One region of the Leuconostoc fallax genome, then DNA from elsewhere that is predicted to be linked to it. Evidence: riboswitches for the same ligand, from Rfam matches in the RefSeq annotation. Region 1 holds a riboswitch; the other holds the start of a gene.
The links. A riboswitch is a leader RNA that binds a small molecule or an ion and turns the genes downstream of it on or off. The one in region 1 is predicted to bind FMN.

Region 1 (12,177 bases):
AATGATTCGAATCAAGTAACAAAGAAAGATGTGTCACAATTAGAAAAGGCAACACAAAACGCTATTGTGTCACCAGCACAAGATACGAGCGATAAGCAAGTATCCGATGCTGATAAGCAAAACGCAGCATCCCCAGTCGCAAAAGATAGTGTCACTGATAAAGAACAGGCTGTGACGTCAGAGTCAAAAACAGCGAATATAGTTTCAGACAATCAAGTTCAGACTAAAACCACTAACGGTAAATATGTCGAAAATGATGGTCAATGGTCTTATGCATTTAGTAATGGTGAAAATGCTAAAGGTTTAACAAAAATTGATAATCATACGCAATATTTTGATAACAACGGCGTACAAGTTAAGGGGAAACTTGTCACAGTTGCAGGCAAGAATTATTATCTTGATCCAGATTCAGGTGATGCTGTCACTGGTGTTCAGCGTATTGATAATCAAGTTGCGGTTTTCAATACCACAGGTGAACAAGTAACAGATCAATTCTATCAAGACACCAATGGTGCCACTTACTATCTAGATGAAACAGGTAAGGCAGCCATTGGTTTGAAAACTATTGACGGTCACAATTACTATTTTGATAGCCTTGGTCAAATTAAGAAAGGCTTTTCAGGTGTATTTGACGGTAAAGTACTGTACTTTGATAAGGCTACTGGGCAAGAAGTTTCAGCAAATACTTCACAAATAAAAGAGGGCCTAGTGTCACAAAATACTGATTATACACAGCACAATGCTGCGCATAGTACAGATAAAGCAGATTTTGAAAATGTTGATGGTTACTTAACGGCCACATCATGGTACCGTCCCACTGATATTTTACGTGATGGGACACATTGGGAAGCATCTAAAGCAGATGATTTCCGACCAATTCTATCCGTTTGGTGGCCGGATAAACAAACACAAGTTAACTATTTGAATTATATGTCAGACATGAAATTGGTTAGTAATGATAACCAATTTAAGACAACAGATGATCAAGTTTCATTAAATGAAGCTGCAAATTATGTTCAGAAATCAATCGAAACTAAGATTAGTTTGAAAAAGAGTGTCGACTGGTTAAAAGAAGCAATCTCAGCTTTTGTTGTGACGCAACCACAATGGAATCAAAGCAGTGAAGATCCTAAGAATGACCATTTGCAAAATGGTGCATTGACATATGTGAATAGCCCATTAACACCAGATGCTAATTCTAATTTTAGATTGCTTAATCGTACACCAACAAATCAGACAGGCACACAAGCCTATAATTTAGATAATTCTAAAGGTGGCTTCGAGCTATTGTTAGCTAACGATGTTGATAATTCTAATCCTGTTGTTCAAGCAGAACAATTGAATTGGTTACACTACTTAATGAACTTTGGCTCAATAACAGCCAATGACGATACAGCTAATTTTGACGGTATCCGAGTAGATGCAGTGGATAATGTTGATGCTGATTTACTCCAAATTGCTGCTGACTATTTTAAGTTAGCTTATGGCGTAGATAAAAATGATGCAACAGCTAATCAACATCTTTCTATTTTAGAAGACTGGAGTCACAATGACCCATTGTATGTTTCCGATAAGGGAAACAATCAGTTAACAATGGATGATTATTTGCATACACAACTGATTTGGTCGCTAACAAAGTCATCTGATATTCGTGGCACGATGCAACGCTTTGTTGATTATTATATGGTTAATCGTAAGGATGATCATACTGAAAATGAGGCGATACCAAATTATAGTTTTGTACGAGCACATGATAGTGAGGTGCAGACAGTTATTGCGCAAATCGTTTCTGATTTGTATCCTGATGTTAAAAATAGCTTAGCACCAACTGAAGAGCAACTCGCTGCAGCTTTCAAGATTTATAATGAAGATCAAAAACTAGCTGATAAAAAGTATACACAATATAACATGGCTAGTGCCTATGCTATGTTATTAACGAATAAAGATACTGTACCACGTGTTTATTATGGTGATTTATATACCGATGATGGTCAGTACATGGCAACAAAGTCGCCATATTTTGATGCGATTAATACGTTACTTAAAGCGCGCGTTAAATATGTTGCAGGTGGTCAGTCAATGTCGGTTGATCAGCATGATATTCTAACAAGTGTTCGCTACGGCAAAGGCGCAATGACTAGCGCTGATAATGGTACTTCAGAGACACGCAATGAGGGTATCGGTACAATTGTTAGCAATAATAAAGATGTGAAACTTAATACTGGTGAAAATGTGATTTTGCATATGGGTGCAGCGCATAAGAATCAAGCGTATCGCGCCTTGCTTTCTACCACTGAATCTGGCTTGAATTACTATGATACCGATAATGGTGCACCAATACGTTATACCGATGGCAACGGTGATTTGATTTTTGGATCCCGAGATGTTTACGGTGTACAGAATCCGCAAGTTTCAGGATTCTTATCTGTATGGGTGCCTTTAGGAGCTGATGCCAATCAAGATGCTCGTACAGCATCAGATCAAACAGCAAGCACTGATGGTAAAGTATTCCATTCCAATGCCGGCTTGGACTCACAAGTGATTTACGAAGGATTTTCTAATTTCCAAGCATTTGCCACACAGGAAAATGAGTTTACAAACGCTGTGATTGCACAGAATGGTGACTTGTTTAAACAGTGGGGTATCACAAGTTTCCAATTAGCACCACAATACCGTTCAAGCACGGATACGAGTTTCTTAGATTCAATCATTCAAAATGGCTATGCGTTTACTGACCGTTATGATGTAGGTTATAAAACGCCAACTAAGTATGGTACTGATGAGCAATTACGTGATGCTATTAAAGCGTTGCATACAAGTGGCATTCAAGCTATTGCTGATTGGGTTCCAGATCAAATTTATAATTTGCCTGAACAAGAATTAGCGACAGTAACGCGGACAAATTCCTTCGGGGATGATGATGCGAACTCAGATATAGATAATGCCCTATATGTTGTCCAAAGCCGTGGTGGTGGTGAGTATCAAGCCCGTTATGGTGGTGCTTTCTTAGATCAACTACGAACACTTTATCCATCATTATTTAAAACAGCACAGATTTCAACAGGCGTACCAATTGATCCAACTGTTAAAATCAAAGAATGGTCAGCTAAATACTTTAATGGTTCTAATATTCAAGGTAAGGGTGAAGGCTACGTCTTGAAAGATAGTGGTTCTAATGCATATTACAAGGTAACATCTAATGATAGTAGTGGTAACTTTTTGCCTAAACAATTAACAGATGATCTATCATCAACAGGATTTACGCATGACAATAAAGGCATTATCTATTACACATTAAGCGGTTATAGAGCGCAAAATGCCTTTGTACAAGATGATAATGGTAATTATTATTACTTTGATAATACTGGACACCTAGTTACAGGCTTACAAAATATTAAGAATCATAATTACTTCTTTTTACCAAACGGTATTGAATTGGTTCAGAGTTTCTTACAAAAAGAAGATGGATCAACGATTTATTTTGGTAAGAATGGGCAACAAGTATTTAGTCAATATATTGTTGATCAAGATGGCATTGCCTACTATTTTGATGATGCTGGTAATATGCTAGATGACGGTTTTGCTACCATTGATGGGCATAAGCAATATTTCGATCAAAATGGCGTACAAGTTAAAGGCGAAATGATTAGTGATGATAAAGGACGTGCTTATTATCTACAATCAGGTAATGGTAATCTTGTAACACAGCGCTATATGCAAAATGAGGACGGCCAATGGTTCTATTTTGACGCTAATGGTGTTGCCGTAACTGGTATGAGAACGATTGATGGCATGAATAAGTATTTTTATCAAGATGGTCATCAGAGTAAAGGCAACTTCCTCAATATTGATGGACAGACATTGTACACTGATCCTACTGATGGGCATATTGTAACTGGTGTACAAACGATTGATGGTGAAGTTTATACTTTCGGTAATGATGGTGTGATGCTACGTAACCAATATCAGAGAAAGTCTAATGGTCAATGGTTATATCTTGATGATAATGGAAAAGCGGTTAAAGGCTTTATCACGCAAAATAATCAATTAAAGTATTTTGATGCGAATGGTGAACAAGTTAAAGATGGTATTGTCACTGATCCAAATACTCAGCTATCTTATTATTTTAATGGTACTGAAGGTGCAGCTGTAAAAAATGATTATTACTACTACCAAGATAACTGGTACTATGCTGATAAGAATTATCAAAGTGTGAAAGGATTTATTTCAATTGATGGTTATTTGCAACATTTTGATGAAGTAACGGGTATTCAAACAAAACAATCTAACTTAGATGGTAGTCATGGCACGAATTATTCATTTGATGATAAAGGAAATGCTGTACGAATTTAATGAATAAAGGATCCTGAATAAGTCATAATTTAGTGGATTCATAAAAATCTTGAGATTGACATGGTGTGATGATGCGCACTGGGCCAACTCAAGATTTTTTGTTTACTGTAAAAGGCTACTCAAATTAATAATTTGGAAAGCCTTTTTAAATTGTTATCGTATTATTTAAGAAATATATACACTAGAATTTGAGTTGACAAAATATATTCCATCAATTAATATAAACATTATTAATATTAATGATGTTTATATTAAAAGGGGAAGAAATGAAAAAATTGACATTACCGATAATATTTATTTTGGGTATATTCATTTGTATGTTGGATACAACAATTATGAATGTTAGTTTACCGAATATAAGTATTCATTTAAAATCGGGGTTAGATTCACTATCCTGGGCTTTGAACATATATCTTATTTTATTTGCTTCATTGACGATACCTTTAACGAGATTTGCTGAATTATATGGTATTCACAAATGGTTTTTAATCGGCGTATCTTTGTTTGCAATTGGGTCTCTCACATCAGCGTGCGCTAGTGGGTTACATATATTATTAATTGGTCGTGCCATTCAAAGTATAGGTGCGGCATTTGTGTTCCCTCTGTCTATGACATTGGGCATTAATTTAGTAGATGTAAGTAGCAGAACGAAAATGATAGCTATTTTGGGTATCACACAGGGACTAGCTGCAGCTTTGGGGCCAACGATTGGTGGTATCGTGACACAATTTTTGGGCTGGCGCTGGATTTTTTTGATTAATGTACCAATAACAATTGTGATTATTATTTTAGGTATCGCTAAGTTAACTTTTGATAAAGAAACGAATGCCAAACAGTCGATGGATGGTTTGGGTGCGGTGCTGAGTTTAGTATTTTTGTTTAGTCTTTCTTTAGGTATGATACAAGGGAGAAATTGGGGCTGGTTATCTTGGCCAACAGTGTTGTGCTTTATAATTAGTTTGGGTGGTTTTATTCTGTTTTTGATAACAGAAAAAACAAGTAAAAATCCTATGATACCATTACAACTTTTTGCTAATCCTTCATTTAGTCTTTCTGCAGTTATTATTATTTTGAGTAATTTATTTTTGGTTGCAACAACTGTTATTTTGCCTAGTTATTTTACAAATATTGAAAACTTTGATTCACTACATGCTTCTCTTTTGATTGCACCGATATCTATTTCTATTTTTATATTTTCACCAATATCTGGTTTTATGAGACAGAATATAAGTTCTAAATGGTTGCTAGCTGCTGGATTTTTAATAATGGTTTTGGGCTATTTTTGGTTGTCAAATGGGGCATTACGTCATCAAAATGATACGATAGTAGCCGGTATTGCAGTGGGAATGGGTTATGGTATGATTACAGGCTCTATTTTAATTATTTCAGCAGGTCACTTTACAGGTAGATTGTTAACGGCATCGCAAAGTGTTACCAGTGTTTTGCGTCAAGTTGGTGCAATGTTGGCTGTGGCTATTTTTATTACAGGATTATATAGCAATTTGAATACTGCTCGAGAGCATTCTATCTCATATGCTCAACAAAGCATTAAATCATTAAATATATCAGAAAAAAATCAAGATAATATATTAAAAACGATTAATATGAAAATGACTCAAACTGTTTTTCTACCCACGGATACATCACATTTACCTAAAACATTATCAACGTATATTTTGGAGACGGAGCAATATGCTAAGAACCAATTAACAAAAGCCTTTGAAAAATTGTACTTATTATCCATTCCATTTTTGTTGTTAGGTGTGTTGATCAGTTTATTTTTAAAAAATAAGTACTTATAATATTGTTTCATTGTTTAAAGTTACATTCCCATATCTAGCGGGGTATGGGTCCATTAATAGTAGTGTATAATGGCTAGTGACTTAAAAATGGAAGGTGTATTGATGACAATGAAAGGTAAAGAGATTATCTTAGGTATTCTAAAGGATAGCTCGCATACTGGCTATGAAATTAATGATATTTTACAAGAACGTTTAAACCACTTCTTTGATGGTACTTTTGGTATGATTTATCCAACTTTAAAAAAGTTAGAGCACGATGGCTTAGTAACAAAACAACAAATAACACAACATGATAAGCCCAACAAAAATGTGTATGCGATAACAAAGCAAGGGGAAAATGTTTTTTTGGAGGCATTGATAAAACCTACTACAGATGATGTGTTAAAATCGGACTTTTTAATGCGTATGTATTTTAGTGATTACTTAGATGCTCAAACGATAAAGCAATTTATCGAAGAAGAAATAGCACGAAAGCAATCTAAGCTGAGTAAATTAGAGTCTCAGTTGGATGGGTGGCGTAAGCAAGGAATGTCAGATACCAAAAAAATAACCGTTGATTATGGCATAGCTCATTACTCAGCTACGTTGCAAATATTACGTAAAGCGTTAGAAGAATACGAATAATGATATATCAAAAATTACCTTTGCTTTGACATAGTAAAGGTAATTTTTTATTAGCTTTAAAAATGAATACAGGCGTAATAATGATATGATAAAAGTAATTTATAGATGTCATTGGAGTTGTTTATGAATCGAATCAAACAATATCGTCAAAAGAAAAAATTGTCGCAATACGAATTATCACAACGTATTGGTGTTGCTAGGCAGACCATTAATTTAATTGAAAATGATAAATATAATCCTTCATTGGCATTGTGCCTGAAACTAGCATATGCACTAGAAACCGATCTGAATACATTGTTTTGGGAAGTAGATGCATCATCAGCAGAATCATCACAGTAAGATCCTGATGTCTTTACATAAAACCTTGTTTACAAATGGTTCAGCGTCTTATTTACTGTTAAAATATAAGTACCAGAATTTTTAAATAACAAGATACTGGTTATCATTTAGAAAAGGTTAAATAAATATTTAATATGGAAAATTTTACATTTAAAAATGCAACAGACATCCGTTTCGGCGCGAATCGGATAGATAGTGAACTTCGTGATGCCGTGTCGCAATTCGGACAGAATATTTTGCTTGCGTATGGGGGCGGATCAATTAAAAAGTCAGGCTTATATGACCGTGTTATTAAAGCATTAGACGGCTTAAATGTTGTTGAATTGTCTGGTATTGAACCAAATCCCAAAATTGAGTCAGTACGAGATGGTCAACAGCTTGCTAAAGACAATGATATTGATGTTATTTTGGCCGTTGGCGGTGGCTCTGTTATTGACGCTGTAAAACTCATTGCCTCATCAAAATTTTATGCATCAGATCCGTGGGACTTAGTATTAGATTCAAGCAAGCGATTTGAAATGCCACAGGTACCAGTGGTTGATATTTTGACACTCTCAGCGACGGGAACTGAAATGAATGCAGGTTCGGTTATTTCAAATCCTGATACCAACCAAAAGTTAGATACTTTTGGTCCTAATACCCCCGCAGTATCATTCTTAGACCCGACTTTAACATATTCAGTTTCAAAATGGCAAACAGCTGCCGGTGCTATTGATATTTTCAGCCATTTAGCCGAACAGTATTTTGATACTGCCCAAAATAATGACGTGAAATCCGGTATGATTGAAGGTTTGATGCGGACAGTCATTAAATGGGCGCCAGTTGCTTTGAAAGATCCCAATAACTATGATGCACGAGCTAATTTAATGTGGGCATCAACGTTGGGATTAAATGGCCTTGTAGGAACAGGTAATGCGAATGAATGGACAGTTCATCCGATTGAGCACGAGCTATCCGCTTACTATGATATTACGCATGGTGTGGGTTTGGGGATTTTGACGCCACATTGGATGCGTTTTGCATTAAATGCGGATACTCAGTCATTGTTTGCTAATTTTGGTCGTCATGTCTGGCAACTTGATGGCGATAATGCCACGATAGCTCAGGCAGCCATTGATACTACCGCAGAATGGATTTCTAGTTTAGAGGTACCGATGACATTGACAGGTGTTGGCATTGAGAATAATGAACACTTTGAAGCAATGGCTACAAGCGCAGTGAGTGTGGGCCATTTGGATCATGGTTTTGTCCCAATGGCTGTTGCTGATGTTGTGGCTCTTTATGAAGCTTCAATATAATCATTAGATAAGCAGTGATAGAAGCATAATTGAATGACTGCTTGTTATTTTGACATGATTATTGATTTGACAAATATTTTTTTAAATGCTAAATTTTTAAGTGTTAAATAATTAATCTTCGGGGCAGGGTGTAATTCCCGACCGACGGTAATGGTACAATGCTACCTTAGTCCGTGACCTACATATTGAATATGTAGTTGACACAGTGAAATTCTGTGACCGACAGTTAAAGTCTGGATGGGAGAAGATTTAAAATTATCTAGTTTTTAGTGTCGCGTTTAGTGGCTTTTTTGACTAGTTTTTTAAATTAATCTGATAATGAAACCCGATGTGATTAACACATCGGGTTTTTTGCTCCAAAAAAGGAGGAAAACAGATGAATGATTTAACACTCATGGCTTTGGCTGGAAAAACAGCAGCTCAAGCCAATAAAGATTTAACTTTTGAAAATCCCAGAGTAGGTGCGGTTATTGTGAAAGATAATGTTGTTTTGGCGACAGGTTATCATCATCAATTTGGCCAAGAACATGCAGAAATGAATACCTTTCATCAGCTGAAAGATCCTGCACAGGTTATTGATGCAACCATGTATGTGACATTAGAACCTTGTTCGACACACGGAAAAGTTGGTTCTTGTGCACAATCAATGGCGAAGTGGGGATTGAGGCGTGTTGTGATTGGCAGTATTGACCCAAACCCATCGACAAATGGTCATGGGGTAGCCATTTTGAAACAGGCAGGTATTCAAGTTGATGTACTCAACACAGAACATAGTCGTCGACTTAATCCTGAATTTCACTATTACTTTGAGCATCGGCTGCCCTATGTACAACTTAAATTAGCGACGTCTAAGAATGGTATTGTGTCGGACAATGCTAAGACACGTATCAAATTAACGAACCACAAAGCTGATATTGATGTGCATCAAGAGCGCGCAAGTAAAAGCGCCATTCTAATTGGTAGCCAGACTTTTCTCACTGATTGGCCGAGTTTAACCGTGCGATATCTAGCATTACATCATCCCCAACCATTACGCATTGTGTTAGATAGGCGTGGTAGATTACAAAACATTAAGTTTGATTTTTCAAATCGTTGGTTGATTTATACTGAAAATCACGCATTTGCCGAAAAGCATGCGTACGTTAAAGAAAGCCATAATGGCTTAATTGGTGTGCTTAATGACCTCGCGCAACAACAGCAGATTCAATCAATAATGGTTGAAGGCGGCCCCAGCTTGATTCAATCTTTTATTGCACAAGATTTATGGAACGAATATTTGATATATCGAACCGATAAATTATTATTGGACAGCGGCTTAGCAAGCGTGACATTGCAACAAAATCCAGATGAGATGCTAACTATTGGTAATGCGGTTAAGTTACGTTATTTTAATCACTTAGAAAAAGGGGTGTCATGATGTTTACTGGGATTACACAACAAATTGGACAAATTGATCATATCGAACATCGTCATGATCATACTTTACGAATAGGCATTACTACTAATCAGGATTATTTTAGTGATAGTCAGGTCGGTGCAAGTGTCATGGTAGACGGCATTTGCTTGACCATTACTTCATTTGAGCCACACCATGCATTCTTTAACATTATGATACCCACTTTTAAAGCGACAATTGTTAACCACTACCAGATTGGCGAAAGTGTTAATCTTGAAAAATCAATCTTAGCAACAGAACGTTTTGATGGCCATTTTGTCTTGGGGCATGTCGACACAACAGCACGGGTTATACAAAAGAAAAGATTAGAAGAAACAGTCTACTTTACTTTTCTTGTGGCGGACACGACTTTAATGTCGCAGATAGTGCCTAAAGGTTCGATTGCTATTTCTGGTGTGAGTTTAACCGTCATTAACACATCAAAGGACACTTTCCAAATAGGGCTTATTCCGCATACGGTGACTCATACGCATTTAGGAACGTTAGAAATTAATGACCTAGTGAATATTGAAACCGATATTTTAGCTAAATATCTAACAAAAGGGGATGCATGATGACGACAGAAGAGAGTATTGAAAAAGTAAAGATAGCAGTTAATGCATTAAAGCAGGGGGAACTCATTATTCTGACTGATGATCAGGATCGTGAACATGAAGGTGATTTGGTTGGTTTAGCTTCTTTTGTAACACCGGAAGCGATTAATCGAGCTTTAAGTATTGCGCGTGGCGTGTTAGCTGTTCCAATGACCAGAGCACGCGCTGAACAATTAGCCTTAGCACAAATGACGTCACACAATTCAGAAAAATTTGGTACAAAGTTTACAGTTAGTGTGGATCACATGAGTAGTACAACTGGGGTTTCTGCATATGAGCGAGCACATACAATTAAACAATTAGCTAATTTAAGTACGACAGCTGCTGATTTTGAAACACCTGGACACATTTTTCCATTAGTGGCCGAAGACGGTGGTGTTCTAAAACGCCAAGGACATACAGAAGGGGCTGTAGAATTAGCTAAAATTGCCGGTGTACCGCCAATTGCCTATATTATCGAAATTTTAGCTCAAGATGGCACAATGGCGAGAGAACAAGCATTATCTGATTTAGCACAAACACAGCATTTAACACAGTTGTCAATTCAGGATTTAATAATTTATCGCCAGGTCGCATCACAATATACAGTTAAACAGGAGACAACTGTACATTTACCAAGTACTTATGGGGATTTTAATTTAACGGAATACCGAGGAAAAGATGGTAAGCCACATTTACTGATGCAAAGCCGTCAATTGAGCACTGGGATACCATTAGTCCGTGTTCATTCTGAATGTCTGACCGGTGAAATATTTGGTTCATTACGTTGCGAATGCGGCCCACAATTACACAAAGCATTGGAGATAATCAATCAAGAGGGTGGCGCTGTTGTTTATCTACGTCAAGAAGGTCGTGGGATTGGTTTGCATGAAAAGTTAAAAGCATATGTTTTGCAAGAAAATCAATATGATACCTATGATGCTAATGTTGCTTTAGGCCATCAACCAGATGCACGTGATTATCGCCAAGCAGCAGAAATATTAAAGGCAGCGGGGATGAGCAAAATACGTTTATTAACCAATAATCCACAAAAAATGAAAGCCTTGATAGCATATGGTATTGAAGTCGTTGAGTGTGTGCCACTTATCACAGGAATCAATGATACAAACCAACAATACATGGCGACTAAGAAAAATAAGTTCAAACACATGCTGTAATAATAAAGAAAGTAGAGTAATCAGATGATTTATAAAGGTAACCTAACACAACATGAAAACAGACATATTGCAATCATTGCAAGTCGATTTAATACTTTAATTGTGGAACAATTAATTCAAGGGGCAACAGAAGCTCTTACCATGCACGGTTTACAACAAGAAAATATTGATGTTATCTGGGTACCAGGTGCTTTTGAATTACCTATGATGGCTAACAAAGTAGCACAAATGCAAAAGTATGATGGGATTATCACACTGGGGGCAGTGATTAAAGGTGATACGGATCATTATGATTTAGTGATTAATGGTGCAGCAAATGGCATCTTACAAGTTGGGCTCAATACGATGCAGCCCGTGGTTTTCGGTGTGTTAACGACTGACACATTGGTACAAGCACAACACCGATCTGGCGCAAAGGCAGGTAATAAGGGAGCAGAGGTCGCACTATCTCTCTTGGAATTGATTGATGTTGATGAGCAAATCACAGTGTAAAATATTGTATGAAATATCATCTTAAGCTAGAATAATATGAATGATGTAATGAATATTATCGAT
Region 2 (5,995 bases), on a different contig from region 1:
TTTGTGATACGTGGATAAGACCTTCAATACCTGGGAAAATTTCAACGAATGCGCCGAAATCCTTAACACGCTTTACAGTACCTTCAAGTACAGTACCAGCAGGTGCTTCTTCAGCAACTTTATCCCAAGGTCCAGGTTGAGTAGCCTTGATTGATAGAGAAATACGACCCTTCTCTTCATCCAATGCCAAAATCTTAACATTGACCTTTTCACCACGTGATAATACATCAGCTGGGTTCTTGACACGATCATATGAAATTTCAGAAACGTGAACCAAACCGTCTACACCACCAAGGTCAATAAATGCACCGAAGTCAGCCAAACGTGCTACTGTTCCTTCAACAACTTCACCTACTGAAAGCTTACCAAATACTTCAGCAATCTTTTCAGCATGTTCTTGTGCAATAACGGCCTTACGTGAAAGAATCAAACGACTCTTGGCTGGATCAATTTCAATAACCTGTGCCTTGATGTCTTTATTCTTGAATTGGTTCAAATCTGAAACAAAACGTTCTGCAACCATTGATGCTGGTACGAATCCACGCACACCTTCAACCGTGACAACTAAACCACCACGAACAGCATTAACAACCTTTGCATCCACTGTATCACCTTCGGCAAAGTTTAAGTTCTCCCATGCCTTACGTGCATCCAAGCGCTTCTTTGAAAGAAGGTATGCAACGCCTTCTTTATCGCTTGTTACGTTGTTAATAACAACAGCTTCAACTGTGTCACCAACTTTTAATTCGTCGGCCAGATTGATGTTACGATCGTCAGAGTACTCACGTGCTGGCACAACTCCTTCTTCACCGGTATGCAAACCAATAACAGCTTGGTTGTCATTATCAATGGCAACAACTTCGCCTGTAACAACATCTCCTACCTTTATTTGATCTGCACTTTCAAGAGCTGCTAATAGCTCGTTGTTTGTTTCACTCATGACGTCAATCGTCCTCCTGCAATTTACACTTATAGGTATACTATAACAAATTAAACTCTATTTGCATAGTAAAAAAGCCGCTTGCGCGACGATAATACTTTATTTCTTTTGTCTATCGTTAATTATAGCCGTAATCTCTGTCACGACTTCTTCAATGCTGTGTCCTGTTGTGTCTACTAATATTGCATCATCAGCTTGAATTAGAGGACTGATTGCACGGTGCGAGTCTTTATAGTCACGTAATGCAATGTCTGCTTTTAACGTTTCCAAATTGGCTGTCATTCCTTTAGCCATATTTTCTTTATAGCGGCGCTGCGCCCGTTCATCGACACTAGCAACTAAAAATATCTTGACTTGAGCAAGTGGTAAAACCGTCGTCCCAATATCACGGCCGTCCATAATAATATTAGCTTCCTGCGCTAATTGGCGTTGCCTTTCCACCAAATCAGTACGAACATCAGCATAAGCTGCAACCTGTGACACGTTGTTCGTAATTTCATTGGAGCGAATCTCTTCTGTCACATCATCATGATTTAAGAAAACGCGCTGTCCAGATACATCAGGTTCAAAATCAATATTAATTTTATCAAGTAATTCAATAACTTTTGATTCATCATTATAATCAATATGTGCACGTTTAACAGCCAATGTTACCGTCCGATACATAGCACCAGTATCTACATAGATATAACCTAAATTAGATGCCAAAATTTTTGCAATCGTTGATTTTCCAGCTGAAGCTGGCCCATCAATAGCAATTTGCCAATTCATAATAATATGGGTCTCCTCTTATTTAACGCGTAATGATTGCCCTGGAGCTAAATTAGTCACATCAACTCCGGGATTAAGACGTTGTAATTCAGAAACCGAAATACCTGCATTTGTGGCAACACGATATGCGCCCTGCCCCGATCCTACCGTTGCTGTTGATTGACTTGCTTCGCTACTAGTTGCTGAACTACTTGTCTGAGCCGTTGTGTCGCTTTGCGCACTAGATTCTGACTCTACAGTGGATGACGAAGTAGTGGTATCAGTGCTTTCTGACACGGTTGAAGATGAAGCCATAGTATCATCGCTTTGCGCACTTGATGTACTCGTCTCTTCACTAGTACTCTTTGATATGTCTGCTTTGCTACTGGTTGAAGATGAAGCCTTACTTGATGAGCTTGACGACTTAACACTGGCTGGCGTTGCATCTGATCTATGATTGTTCTTTATCATACCGTAAACGGGCACAAACGAAATTACCACTAAAAATAGTGCAACCAATAGGACATATATTTTTTTATTATTCTGATCTGACCCTTGATCTTTTTTTCTTGAAAAATGAGGTTCAACTTTTTGATGTTGACGCCGAGATGTTCGACTCAAGTCGTTAGGGTTATAATCGTTCATTTGAAACGACCTCCACATAAAATTACTTCACATAAAAGTTTACCATAAGGCGAACGATTAGTGTGTTAAAGTCTTGGTCATCTATTAATTATATGCTTAACTTTCATAGTACTCGATAAAATCGTCATCGAAACAATACCCCATATAATACCTTGTATCAGATTAAATGGCATAACAATGGCAATCAAATAGTGTCCCACACCAAATATCTGTTGAATATCAAAATGAGCAAACTGTGCATATAGCGGAATGACCACAAACCAATTAACAATAATCATACTTATCGCCAAACCACCTGTTGCAACCAAGACGCCAAGTATAGCACGAATATAATTTAACTTGACTGTTACCCGTGGCAAAATAAGATATAAAAGTGTGATAAATGTCAAAACACCTAACACATTAACAGGCAGTCCCAAATATGTATTGACGCCTTCGTTATTTAATAATAATTTTAAAATTGTTCGTAATAAAATAACCAATAATCCTGCTGAAAAATCAAACCAATATACAGCTAACAGAACAGGTATAATTGAAAAATCTAACTTCAAAAAATCTGCGCCTGGAATTAATGGAATTTGCGGAAATATCATAAGCAAAAAAGATATGGTACTCATGATGGCGATAAACGTAATCCGCTGTGTCCGTGTGCGTGAAATTGACATATTTTTATCCTCAAAAAACTGCCTATTTATCAGGGCACAACAAATAAGCAGTTACTTTCATTTTTAACTTCTTTATACCAGACTTTAACTGTCGGCCTTGGAATCTCACCAAATCGGTCACATCACTGTGAGTCGCGGAGCTTGTCATATTGGAAAACATGCATTACCGCCGGTTGGGAATCACACCCGACCCTGAAGTAAATATTCAATTTAATATGATACTACCACATGAACAGAACAAAAACAACGGTTAGTGCTTACGACGATAGTTTTTATAATCCTTTGCCTTTAGACGACTCACCTCAGCATTTGTTAACTTACGATATTCTCCCGGCTGTAATCCAACCAAATCTAAAAAGGCATATTGTTCTCTTTTCAGTTTTTCAACTGGGAAGCCGACCTTAGCTAACATATTCTTAACTTGATGATTTTTACCTTCGTGGATAATGAGCTTCACCATGCTAGTTTTCTTAGTTTTATCAACACTTTCGACACTAACACGTGCTGGTTGCGTCTTATGCCCCTCAATCATCACACCTTTTTTCAAAGGTAATAAATCATTCTCAGTCGCCATCCCCTTAACTTTAGCAATATAAACCTTGTCAACCTTTGATTTTGGGTGCATCAGTTCATTAGCTATCGTGCCGTCATTGGTCAATAGCAAAGCACCCGTTGTGTCATAGTCTAGACGCCCTACTGGATAAACACGTTGGCTAACATCATCTAAAATATCTAAAACAGTGGCTCTACCTTTTTCATCTTGCGTCGTCGTCACAACACCACGTGGCTTATTTAATAAATAATAAACGAGTCGTTCACGCCCCTCGATGGGCACACCGTCAACGGCAACCGTATCACTACGACGTACTTTTGTTCCTAGTTCTTTAACCTGTTGGCCATTAACACTCACACGGCCCTCAACGATTAAAGCTTCCGCCCCGCGTCGTGAAGCAAGACCTGCTTGCGCAATAACCTTTTGCAAGCGTTCTTCATTTTGTATTTCAGACATGATTAAGTTCCTCATTTTTTGGTTTGGTAAATGTACTTTCTTGATCAAAAAGCATTTGTTGTGGGGCATCCCCTGATTCCACCTCAATCGCATCAAAATCTACTAAAGGTGGTAATTCATCCAAAGATTTCAAGCCAAAATAATCAAGAAATCCAGATGTTGTCCCATACATAATCGGTCGACCAATTTCATCCTTGCGGCCAACCACCTGAATCATTTCTTTAGTCAAAAGCTTTTGTAAAATATTTGTCGATTTAACACCGCGTATATTTTCAATTTCAATTCGAGTGATTGGCTGTTTATAGGCAATAATAACTAAAACCTCTAAAGAAGATTTGGATAATTTATTATTAGCGGGTAATTCGAAATATTTTTTTAAAATCCCCCCTAATTCGGGCTTCGTTACCAGATAAAGCCTATCCTCATCTTGATGTAATTCAAGTGCACAATTATTATCTTGACTATACTTGGCATTTAAATGATCAATAATGCCTTGAATCGCTGGATGTGTAAAGCCTGTAATATTACTAATTGCACTAAAACTGATGCCCTCATCTCCTGCAACAAATAGCAAGGCTTCGATTTGGCTTTGGTTACTCATCGTTAAAACTTCCAATTTCTATAAAAATTTCTGCTGTAGGCATTTCTTGGTGCAGTATTAAGCGTGATTCTTTGACTAATTCTAGCAACGCAAAAAAATTCATCACCAAAATCTCACGATCACTCAAATCAACAAAAAAAGATTTAAATGATAGCCGCTCTCCAGAACTTAATTGACTCATCTTTGTTGTCACCGAAGTCATTGCATCATTAAGTGAGTAACGTTCACGCACAATACTACGACTAATAGGATCTTCTCGTTGTTTACGCAATAAAATTTGTGAAAAAGCAAGCTGCAAGTCAACCAGTGTTAATCCTGGAGATAATGCTGTATTGGGTGATAGATCACTAGGCACTAATGCTGGCTCACGAGTGAAGGATTGCTTCTCTGCATGTTCGCGATATTCTAGCGTTTTTGCAGCAATTTGAAACTGTTGGTAAGTCAATAATTGCAACATTAATGCTTCTTTTGTGTCTATTGATTCTTCATCGATGATATCTACGGTGGTATCTTCAATTTCTGGTGGTAACAAATCTGCTGATTTAATGCGAAGTAATGTTGCCGCCATGACCAAATACTCACTTGCCACGTCTAATGCCATTGCTTCTTGTTGCTTAATAAATGCAAGATATTGGGTGGTAATTTCTGCAATAGGTAGATCTAAAATATCCATTTCTGACTTTTGAATTAGGTGCAATAATAAATCTAAAGGGCCTTCAAATTCAGAAATTTTAATTGTGAGATTGTTGTTCTTGATAATTTTTTCTCCACTTATTAATGAGTTTTTGATTATCTAGTGTCCCCATCAAATAAGCATCACGATATTGTACTTGATAATCTGTTAGAATCGCAAAATAATTAGCCGCTTTTCGTGAATCTGGTGTTAAAGAAATGTGGCGCACCAATGTAATTTTGTGATTAATCACTTCCACGCCCAATACGCCTTGAACTTGATTATGATCATCATCACGCCATGTCCATAGTTGACGATTATCATCTCTGTAATACCAAGCAATTTCAGCATTAAGATGATCGATTTCTCTTAAACCAGGTAATAATGCCAACAGGCCCATTACTGTTTTTTCACTATCTTTTCGAGCTCTTACTAACATAATGTCGTCTTTCCTAAAATTCTATTAAGCACGTGGATGCGTTTGGTCATACACTTCACTTAATCTCTTCTTCGAAATATGCGTATAAATCTGAGTCGTTGAAATATCGGCATGCCCTAATAATTCTTGAACAATCCGTAAATCAGCACCATTTTCTAAAATGTGCGTTGCAAATGAATGACGTAATGTATGGGGTGATACATCTTTTGTAATACCAGCTGCAGTCACCATTTTTTTAATAATTTTCCAAATACCTTGCCGGCTAATTTTCTG

Region 2: linked by a shared signal. The riboswitch ahead of C5L23_RS06210 (ECF transporter S component) and the one ahead of ribD (bifunctional diaminohydroxyphosphoribosylaminopyrimidine deaminase/5-amino-6-(5-phosphoribosylamino)uracil reductase RibD) in region 1 are both predicted to bind FMN.

The regions. Positions count from the first base shown of each region.
Region 1 covers NZ_PUFI01000015.1:9,478-21,654, reverse strand. Annotated here, with positions in the region: gene C5L23_RS06690 (glycoside hydrolase family 70 protein) at 1-4,353, shown strand, start outside; gene C5L23_RS06685 (DHA2 family efflux MFS transporter permease subunit) at 4,620-6,155, shown strand; gene C5L23_RS06680 (PadR family transcriptional regulator) at 6,225-6,779, shown strand; gene C5L23_RS06675 (helix-turn-helix transcriptional regulator) at 6,903-7,118, shown strand; gene C5L23_RS06670 (iron-containing alcohol dehydrogenase) at 7,253-8,416, shown strand; FMN riboswitch at 8,527-8,669, shown strand; gene ribD (bifunctional diaminohydroxyphosphoribosylaminopyrimidine deaminase/5-amino-6-(5-phosphoribosylamino)uracil reductase RibD) at 8,793-9,833, shown strand; gene C5L23_RS06660 (riboflavin synthase) at 9,833-10,426, shown strand; gene ribA (GTP cyclohydrolase II) at 10,426-11,622, shown strand; gene ribH (6,7-dimethyl-8-ribityllumazine synthase) at 11,647-12,114, shown strand.
Region 2 covers NZ_PUFI01000014.1:399,129-405,123, reverse strand. Annotated here, with positions in the region: gene rpsA (30S ribosomal protein S1) at 1-940, opposite strand, end outside; gene cmk ((d)CMP kinase) at 1,040-1,711, opposite strand; gene C5L23_RS06215 (LysM peptidoglycan-binding domain-containing protein) at 1,730-2,335, opposite strand; gene C5L23_RS06210 (ECF transporter S component) at 2,413-3,000, opposite strand; FMN riboswitch at 3,062-3,204, opposite strand; gene C5L23_RS06205 (pseudouridine synthase) at 3,251-4,009, opposite strand; gene scpB (SMC-Scp complex subunit ScpB) at 4,002-4,610, opposite strand; gene C5L23_RS06195 (segregation and condensation protein A) at 4,603-5,385, opposite strand; gene C5L23_RS06190 (hypothetical protein) at 5,342-5,722, opposite strand; gene xerD (site-specific tyrosine recombinase XerD) at 5,747-5,995, opposite strand, start outside.